DNA from 3 places in the Blautia sp. DFI.6.71 genome. Region 1 is predicted to be linked to each of the others. Evidence: predicted binding sites of a transcription regulator. Region 1 holds the regulator's gene; each other region holds the start of a gene.
The links. The regulator HrcA, encoded in region 1, represses chaperone genes, less so after heat shock. The targets are predictions, from matches to a motif close to TGTTAGCACTCNNNNNNNNNGAGTGCTAACA.
Positions count from the first base shown of each region.

Region 1 (3,294 bases):
ACTTCTGGATCCGAAAGTAGAAGTCCGCCCCATTGAAGGACAGATTGACGACCTGATCGGGGAAGTAAACAAAGAAGTGTCAAAGAAACACAAAATACTGATCACCACTCTCACCAAACGAATGGCAGAAGACCTGACAGAATATATGAAAGAAGTAGGAATCCGAGTCCGTTACCTCCATTCCGATATCGATACCTTAGAACGTGCCCGCATTATCCGTGATATGCGTCTGGATGTCTTTGATGTACTGGTAGGAATCAACCTCCTTCGAGAAGGCCTGGACATCCCGGAAATCACCTTGGTAGCAATCCTGGATGCAGACAAAGAAGGCTTCCTCCGTTCCGAAACCTCTCTCATCCAGACCATCGGACGAGCTGCCCGAAACAGTGAAGGCCATGTAATCATGTACGCAGACAACATGACCGATTCCATGCACAAAGCCATCACCGAAACCAACCGCCGCCGAACCATCCAGGAAGCCTATAACAAAGAACACGGAATCACTCCGACTACTATCAAAAAAGCAGTCCGCGACCTCATCGCCGTATCCAAAGCAGTAGCCGAAACCGAAGTCCGACTCCAGAAAGACCCAGAGTCCATGACCCGCAAAGAACTTACCAAACTTATCACCCAGGTAGAAAAACAAATGCGCGCCGCAGCCGCAGACCTCAACTTTGAACAGGCCGCCGAACTACGTGATAAAATGATCGACCTGAAAAAGAACCTTGACGCTCTTGATAAATAGAACAAATGACCTGAAACAAGAAAATACTAATTGCGGTCAAGCCTGCGAGAAGAAAAGAATGACCTGAAACAAGAAAATGATAATTACGGTCAAGGCTATAAGAAGAAAAGAATGACCTGAAACAAGAAAATAACAATTGCAGTCAAGCCTATGAGAAGAAAAGAATGACCTGAAATAGGAAAAGAAAAATTACAGTCAAGGCCAGGGCAGGAAAAGAATGACCTGAAACAGGAAAAATATTTTTATGGTCAATTCCAGAACAGGTTACAAGTAATATGAGATAAAAAATGATGTTACAGTCAATTTCTCACAGCATTCTTTTCATCAAATCAAATAAATAATATTGTTATGAAATAACAAAAAATTCACAAAATAATATTGACAAACCAAATCAAGAGTGCTATCTTATGAGCATAAGGTGTTAGCACTCCTAAAACATGAGTGCTAACAAACCAAAAACAAAGGCAGTAAAGGAGTGGAACTTCATGGATCAGGAATTAGATGATCGTAAAAAGAAAATACTAAAAGCCATCATCAAAACCTACATGGAAACAGGCGAACCGGTGGGTTCCCGGACCATTTCCAAGTTTGCAGATTTAAATGTAAGCTCTGCCACCATCCGGAATGAGATGTCAGACCTGACAGATATGGGATATATCGTACAGCCCCACACCTCAGCCGGAAGAATTCCTTCTGATAAAGGTTATCGCCTCTACGTAGACGAGCTGATGAAAGAAAAGGAATCAGAGGTTCAGGAAATCAAGGATCTCATGATAGAGAAAACTGACAAACTGGATAAAATGCTGAAGCAGGTAGCAAAGGTACTGGCCTCCAATACCAACTATGCAACAATGATCTCTGTTCCACAGTACAGCGGAAGCAAGATTAAATTCATCCAGCTTTCCCGTGTGACACCCCTTCAGCTTGTGGCAGTAGTAGTGAGTGATAACAATGTCATCCGAAACCAGATCATCAATCTGGATGAGGAGATGGACGATCAGACAATCCTGAAATTAAATCTTCTTCTTAACACCAACTTAAATGGGGTGCCCATTCAGGATATCAACCTGGGAATGATTGCCCGCCTGAAAGAACAGGCAGGTGTACATGGCTCTGTGGTTGGCACAGTCCTTGATGCAGTGGCAGACACCATCCAGGTAGACGAAGACGATATGCAGATATATACTTCAGGAGCAACCAACATTTTCAAGTATCCGGAGCTTGCAGACACAAGCAAAGCGAGCGAGCTGATTTCAGCATTTGAAGAGAAGCAGGATCTGGTAGACCTGGTGAAAGAGAGAATGTCTGATACCGAGAACACAGGAATTCAGGTGTACATTGGTGATGAGATGCCGGTGCAGACCATGAAAGACTGCAGTGTAGTCACAGCCACTTACGAACTTGGAAAAGGAATGCATGGTACCATCGGTATCATCGGTCCCAAGCGTATGGATTATGCAAACGTAGTTGACAGCCTGAAGGCTTTGAAAGTCCAGCTGGACGAACTGATTAAGAAAGAGAGTTAGAAAGGCGGTAATAGAGAGTGTCAGAAGAAACAAAGAACACAGCTCAGGAAGAAGAGACAACAGATACTCCGGTAACAGAAGAAACTGTTGAGAATGAACCTGAAGTTGTAGAGAACGGCGAAGCAGAAACAGAGGAAATCCCGGTAGAGGACGGAGACGAGGAAGCTTCCCAGGATGACAAGAAAGACAGCAAATCAAAAACTTCTTTCTTCGGCAAGAAGAAAAAAGAAAAAGATAAATTTGAACAGCAGATTGAAGAACTTACAGACAGGCTGAAACGAAACATGGCTGAATTCGATAACTTCCGTAAGAGAACGGAGAAAGAGAAATCCAGTATGTATATCATCGGAGCCAAGGACATAGTTGAGAAAATGCTTCCGGTTGTGGATAACTTCGAGAGAGGTCTTGCACAGGCACCTGAAGGAGATTCTTTTGCAGATGGCATGAAGATGATCTACAAACAGCTGATCACCACATTAGATGAGCTGGGCGTGAAACCGATTGAAGCAGTGGGTAAGGAATTTGATCCGAACTTCCACAACGCAGTAATGCATGTGGAGGATGAAGAAGCTGGTGAGAATATTGTGGTAGAAGAATTCCAGAAGGGTTACACCTACAAGGATTTCGTAGTCCGCCACAGTATGGTAAAAGTAGCCAACTAATTTACATGAAAATATAGAATATATCAAATCTAGTTGAAAATAAACAGGAGGAACAAGATTATGGGAAAAATCATTGGTATTGACTTAGGTACAACAAACAGCTGTGTAGCCGTAATGGAAGGCGGACAGCCAACAGTTATTGCTAATACAGAAGGCGCAAGAACAACACCATCAGTTGTCGCTTTCACAAAAACAGGAGAACGTCTTGTAGGTGAACCTGCAAAACGTCAGGCAGTAACAAACGCAGAGAGAACAATCTCTTCCATTAAAAGAGAGATGGGTACTGACTATCGTGTAACAATCGACGACAAGAAATATTCTCCACAGGAAATTTCCGCTATGATTCTTCAGAAACTGAAAA
Region 1 is NZ_JAJDMJ010000038.1:28,729-32,022, reverse strand. Features, by position in the region: gene uvrB (excinuclease ABC subunit UvrB) at 1-745, shown strand, start outside; gene hrcA (heat-inducible transcriptional repressor HrcA) at 1,231-2,271, shown strand; gene grpE (nucleotide exchange factor GrpE) at 2,289-2,933, shown strand; gene dnaK (molecular chaperone DnaK) at 2,994-3,294, shown strand, end outside.

Region 2 (3,294 bases), on a different contig from region 1:
TATCCTGCATACGGCGGCTCTCTTCGGAAAGAGTCATCATTGCTGATACATTTTCATTTTTCAGATTCTCAACATGTACTTCCAGTTTATCTTTATTAAGGCTCTTGCGGAAAAGTTCTGTCAGTGCTTTGACAGTTTCTTCATCGGCAGTACCCTCACCCTTCATTTCTTCGGTCAGATCCGCATCAATACGCTTAAACTGTACTTCCTGATGTTTCTGCTCAAGACTGGAAATAAATGCACTGTCAATATTATGTTTCAGGATAACGGCATCTTTTCCTGCTTCCTTAAACATATTGATATACTGACTCTGCTGAACTTCATCAGTTACATAGAAAATTACTGTCTTCTCAGGTTCTTTCGCTTCCGCATTGTCTTTGTTTTCAGACTCTGCTGCATCTTCTTTCTTTTCTTCTGTCTGAGCCTCAGTTTCTTCTGTTTCTTTTTTATTCTCTTCAATGCAGTCCTTTAATGTGAGATATTTGCCATCAAGATTCTTAAAGAGTACATAATCTCCCATTTTCTCTGCAAACTTAGCATCTTTAATACAGCCATATTTAATAAACGGGCTGATATCATCCCAGTATTTCTCATAAGATTCTCTGTCAGTCTTGCACATTCCGGTAAGCTTATCTGCCACTTTTTTGGAAATGTATTCAGAAATCTTCTGTACAAATCCGTCATTCTGCAATGCACTTCGTGACACGTTCAATGGAAGATCCGGACAATCGATCACACCTTTCAGAAGAAGCAGGAATTCAGGAATTACTTCCTTGATATTATCTGCGATAAATACCTGATTGTTATAAAGTTTGATCGTTCCTTCAATGGAATCATACTCTGTATTGATCTTCGGGAAGTACAGGATACCTTTTAAATTAAACGGATAATCCATATTCAGATGTATCCAGAATAACGGTTCCTTATAATCCATAAATACCTTGCGGTAGAATTCCTTGTATTCATCATCTGTACATTCATTCGGATGCTTCATCCAGAGCGGATTAATATCACTGATGGAAACCGGACGTTTATTGATCTTTACTTTATCCTTTGCAGGAGAAATTTCAACAACTTCCTTTTCACCTTTATCATTTTCTTTTTCTTCTGTCTTTGCTTCCTCATGAATATGTTCAACAACTACATCATCGTCTCTTAACTCAGATTCATCAATTGTCTCATATTCCTGAGGTGCATTTGCTTTGGAAAGGTAAATATGAACCGGCATGAAGGAACAGTATTTCTCAAGAATCTCACGCATACGGTACTCGTTTGCAAATTCCAGGCAGTCTTCATTCAGGAACAGGGTGATTTCTGTACCAATCGTATTCTTGTTACCTTCCTGGATATCATATTCTGTTCCACCATCGCAGGACCAGTGTACAGGCTGTGCACCTTCTGTATAGGAAAGTGTATCAATATGCACTTCATCCGCCACCATAAATGCAGAATAAAATCCAAGTCCAAAATGACCGATCATCTGATCATCTGTAGTTTTGTCTTTATATTTCTCAAGAAACTGAGTTGCACCTGAAAAAGCAATCTGGGTAATGTATTTCTCTACTTCATCAGCAGTCATGCCAATACCATTATCGATGAATTTCAGAGTTTTCTCATCGGGATTAACAATTACCTGAATCTCCGGTTTGTATCCTTCCGGAAAAGTATATTCTCCCATTACTTCCAGTTTTTTCAGTTTAGTGATCGCATCACATCCGTTGGAGACCAGCTCTCTTACAAAAATATCATGATCGGAATATAACCATTTCTTGATGATTGGGAAAATATTTTCACTGTTAATTGATAAATTTCCATGTTTTACAGCCATGCTGTCCACACTCCTTTTTGTTTTTAATCATTTGCCGCAACTTTATCTGTCAATATACTGCATTCTTACCTGCTCTGCCTCCTGAGCCAAAACTATCCTCTCCTGTTTATCCTTTGAAATAGCTTTTGACTCCTGTAAGTTGCTTCTCTGAAAGATATAGTAATACCATTTATTCCAAAAGTCAAGAAAAAATTAGCACTCACTAAAAATGAGTGCTAATAATTTTATATTTTACATATTCCCCTGTATTTTTTCTTCAGATAACTCTTATTTCTTTCGTCTTTTGTATACCACAACTCCCACAATACATCCCGCTGCAATCGCCAGAATAATCACAAACGGTGTGATATTAGTCGTATCTCCTGTCTTTACCGCTGTTTTCGCACTTGCTCCATTCGGCTGCGGAGTCGGAGTTGCAGTTACAGTCTGCGCCTGTGTAATACTGAAATTCACCTGTTTAGTATCCTGCTCCCCTGTATTCTTCCATTCACTTCCATTATACTTCTGACGGTCAAATGTAACTGTCAATGTGTAGGTTCCGGCCTTCGTAATTCCAAATGCAGCAGTATAAGGTGCACTGCTCCAGCTATTTGTATTGATCACTTTCCAGTTATACGGTACATAGCGGACATCTCCCTTTCCCGGACTTTCATTGTCCATACCCGCTCCGACTGCTGTAAATGTAATCTTTGACTGTGTTGTGTATCCATCTGAACTGATTCCTGTAATCTTATTATCTGTCGGATCTGCAATTTTCGCCTTGCGGGCAGCTTTAACCGTAAACTGAACTTTCACTTCTGCACTGATCTGCTGTTTATTATCAATCACAACTGACTCTGTATAGGAGCCGGCCTTTAAACCCTCCTTCGGGCGGATTTTAAATGTACAGCTCTCCCCCGGTGCAAGCTCTGTGGCTGAAAGTTTCCCGATTTTAAAGTTTTTACCTGACGGTGCATTTAAAGTTACATTTGTATTCCCCTCATTCGTCACTGTAACTTTCTGCGCTTCCGGTGCCTCACTATATCCTTCTTTTGCTTTTCCAAAATTCAGTTCTTCCGGTGTTACGGATAATTTATAAATCTTTTTCACTTCCGAAACAGTCGCAGAAGCTTTGATTGTTGTCAATACATCCTCCTGTCCTTCCGAACTGGTCTGGGCTATCTGAATACTGTCCAGGTAATTGCCGACTTTCAGACCGTTCACCGGTACTGCTGTAAATGCAGCAGAATCTCCCGGCTCCAGCACTGATGCCGAAAGTTCCCCAATATCAAAATACTCTGCATATGGCTGCATCAGCGAAACAGTTGTATTTCCTGTATTGGTAAGTGTAATGGTCGTCGCTTCAGGAGTATCATAACCTTCCTTCAGATCATCATAACTGAAAGATTCCGGATCTGCCTGAACTGCTGTGATCTGTTCCTGTTCTGCCTCTTTTACAGATACTTCCGCAGTTACCTGCGCTGCCA
Region 2 is NZ_JAJDMJ010000047.1:1,565-4,858, reverse strand. Features, by position in the region: gene htpG (molecular chaperone HtpG) at 1-1,828, opposite strand, end outside; gene LJE12_RS15460 (hypothetical protein) at 2,096-3,294, opposite strand, start outside.
Region 2: the regulator HrcA is predicted to act here: its motif matches at 2,019-2,049, upstream of htpG (molecular chaperone HtpG).

Region 3 (3,294 bases), on a different contig from region 1:
CTCAGTAAAAAAGGAAAGGTTCTGGGTGTCAGTTTATGCCCGGGAGTAGAGGAGATCACTGAACTGATCGAGGACAAGGTTGGCGGATATGTAGATTCCCTGTTAAACGAGAGATTTCTGGGTGTCCTGTCAACAAAAGAGAATGTAAATCTTCAGACACTGGGATTTGAACATGTATCAAGCAGTTATCAGGGAATCATTAATCCGATAGATATTGCAGGGGAACGACTGGGTACTGTATTTATGTATCGTTATGAGAAACCATATGACATTGAAGATATTATTGTCAGTGAATATGGAACAACCGTTGTAGGGCTGGAGATGATGAGAGCGGTCCATGAAGAGAATGCTGAGGAGGACAGAAAGCAGCAGGTAGTGAAATCTGCGTTTAATACTTTATCTTTCTCCGAACTGGAGGCAATCATCCATATCTTTGATGAACTTGACGGAGATGAGGGAATCCTGGTTGCAAGTAAGATCGCAGACCGCGTGGGAATCACCAGATCTGTTATCGTAAACGCTTTGAGGAAGTTTGAAAGTGCCGGTGTGATCGAATCCAGATCATCCGGTATGAAGGGAACCTACATTAAAGTGCTGAATGAAGTCATCTTTGATGAACTGGAAGAGATTAAAGCTCAGAGAAATAAGAAATCCTGATCCGTAAATAATGAATACAAGAAGGCTGTCTGCTGTATGGTGGACGGTCTTTTTGTTATGTTATAGAAAATTATTCCGTAATATGCTTATAACATAATAAAGCCCTCCGGACTAGTACAGCGAATATTAAGTAACTGCTATATTGACTTGTCTGATTTTTCATCTGCGGCGTTGTCGTCAATCGCCGTAGCCACCGCTACGCCTCATTCCTCCGCCTTGCAGCTGAAGCAATCATCCTGCGTCAATATAGCAGAAACTTAATTTTCGATGTACTAGTTATGACAAAATTATTTGTAAATTAAGAAAACAAAAGAAAAGAAGAGTATATATAAGTAAAAAAGAGAATATATATTATTTTATAATGATAAAAGCACTTGCGAAATCGACTCATTTTCAATAATATAAGGACAGTGATTAGCACTCGAAGTAAATGAGTGCTAGCAAAAATCGGCAGGATTAGACAGAGTGCCGAAACAGTTACCGGATATTTTGCAATAATGGAAAGAGTACGGTAACAGGAAAGCTTTAGTTGGAGAATAAAGGAGGATATAGATCATGACATTAGTACCTTTAGGTGACAGAGTTGTATTAAAACAGGTTGAAGCAGAAGAAACAACAAAATCCGGTATCGTTCTTCCGGGACAGGCACAGGAGAAACCACAGCAGGCAGAAGTTGTAGCTGTAGGACCTGGCGGAGTTGTTGACGGCAAAGAAGTAAAAATGGAAGTAGCTGTAGGTGATAAAGTTATCTACTCCAAATATTCAGGAACAGAAGTAAAAATGGATGGCACAGAATATATCATTGTAAAACAGAATGATATTCTTGCAATTGTTAAATAAGCAATATCAAAATAGAAAACATAAATGAAGATACTTATAAGATAATGTTTGCAGGTAAGATAATATTTACAGGATGTAACATGAGATATCGGACAGGTATCAGAAAGAATTCATAGAAATCAGAATTTGAATCAGGAGGTCATATTATCATGGCAAAAGAAATTAAATTCGGCGCAGAAGCCAGAGCAGCTCTTGAAGCTGGTGTAAATAAATTAGCTGATACAGTAAGAGTAACATTAGGACCGAAAGGAAGAAACGTAGTTCTTGACAAACCATACGGAGCTCCGCTTATCACAAACGACGGTGTTACAATCGCAAAAGAAATCGAACTGGAAGACGGATTTGAAAACATGGGCGCACAGCTGATCAAAGAAGTGGCTTCCAAAACAAACGATGTAGCAGGTGATGGTACAACAACAGCTACTGTTCTTGCACAGGCTATGGTTCACGAAGGAATGAGAAATCTGGCAGCAGGCGCTAACCCGATCATCCTCAGAAAAGGTATGAAGAAAGCTACAGATGTAGCTGTAGAAGCAATCAAGAACATGAGCCAGACAATCAGCGGCAAGAAACAGATTGCAAACGTTGCATCTATTTCCGCAAGCGATGAGACTGTTGGACAGTTAGTAGCAGATGCTATGGAAAAAGTTTCCAAAGACGGTGTTATCACAGTAGAAGAATCCAAGACAATGCACACAGAACTTGACCTTGTAGAAGGTATGCAGTTCGATCGTGGATATGTATCCGCATATATGTCAACAGATATGGAAAAAATGGAAGCAAATCTGGAAGATCCATACATCCTGATCACAGACAAGAAGATCAGCAACATCCAGGAAATCCTTCCATTACTGGAGCAGATCGTAAAAGTTGGTGCGAAACTTCTTATCATTGCTGAAGATGTAGAGGGCGAAGCTCTTACAACTCTGATCGTAAACAAATTAAGAGGAACCTTCCAGGTAGTAGCTGTCAAAGCTCCGGGATATGGTGACAGAAGAAAAGAAATGCTTCAGGATATCGCAATCCTTACAGGTGGTCAGGTAATCTCCGAAGAAGTTGGTCTGGAACTGAAAGACGCAACTATGGAGCAGTTAGGACGTGCAAAATCTGTTAAAGTTGCAAAAGAGAACACAGTTATCGTTGACGGTATGGGTGACAAAGATGCAATCGCAAACCGTGTTGCTCAGATCCGTGGACAGATTGAAGAAACAAAATCTGAATTTGATAAAGAAAAATTACAGGAAAGACTTGCAAAACTGGCTGGCGGCGTAGCTGTTATCCGTGTTGGTGCTTCCACTGAGACAGAAATGAAAGAAGCGAAGCTTCGTCTGGAAGATGCTCTTGCAGCTACAAGAGCAGCAGTAGAAGAAGGTATCATCGCAGGTGGTGGATCTGCTTACATCCACGCATCCAAAGAAGTTGCAAAACTTGCAACAACTCTGGAAGGTGACGAGAAGACAGGTGCAAATATCATCCTGAAAGCTCTGGAAGCTCCTCTGTTCCGCATTTCTGCAAATGCAGGACTTGAAGGTTCCGTAATCATCAACAAAGTAAGAGAATCCGAACCGGGAATCGGCTTTGATGCTTTGAACGAAAGATATGTAGATATGGTAAGCGAAGGTATCCTTGATCCTGCAAAGGTTACAAGAAGTGCTCTTCAGAATGCTACAAGCGTTGCGTCTACATTACTGACAACAGAATCTGCTGTTGCAATTATCAAAGAAGACACACCTGCACCGGCTGCTAATCCTGGAATGGGAATGATGTAATTTTTAATAAACGATAAAATTATACCGT
Region 3 is NZ_JAJDMJ010000006.1:45,036-48,329, forward strand. Features, by position in the region: gene codY (GTP-sensing pleiotropic transcriptional regulator CodY) at 1-657, shown strand, start outside; gene groES (co-chaperone GroES) at 1,213-1,497, shown strand; gene groL (chaperonin GroEL) at 1,647-3,266, shown strand.
Region 3: the regulator HrcA is predicted to act here: its motif matches at 1,070-1,100, upstream of groES (co-chaperone GroES).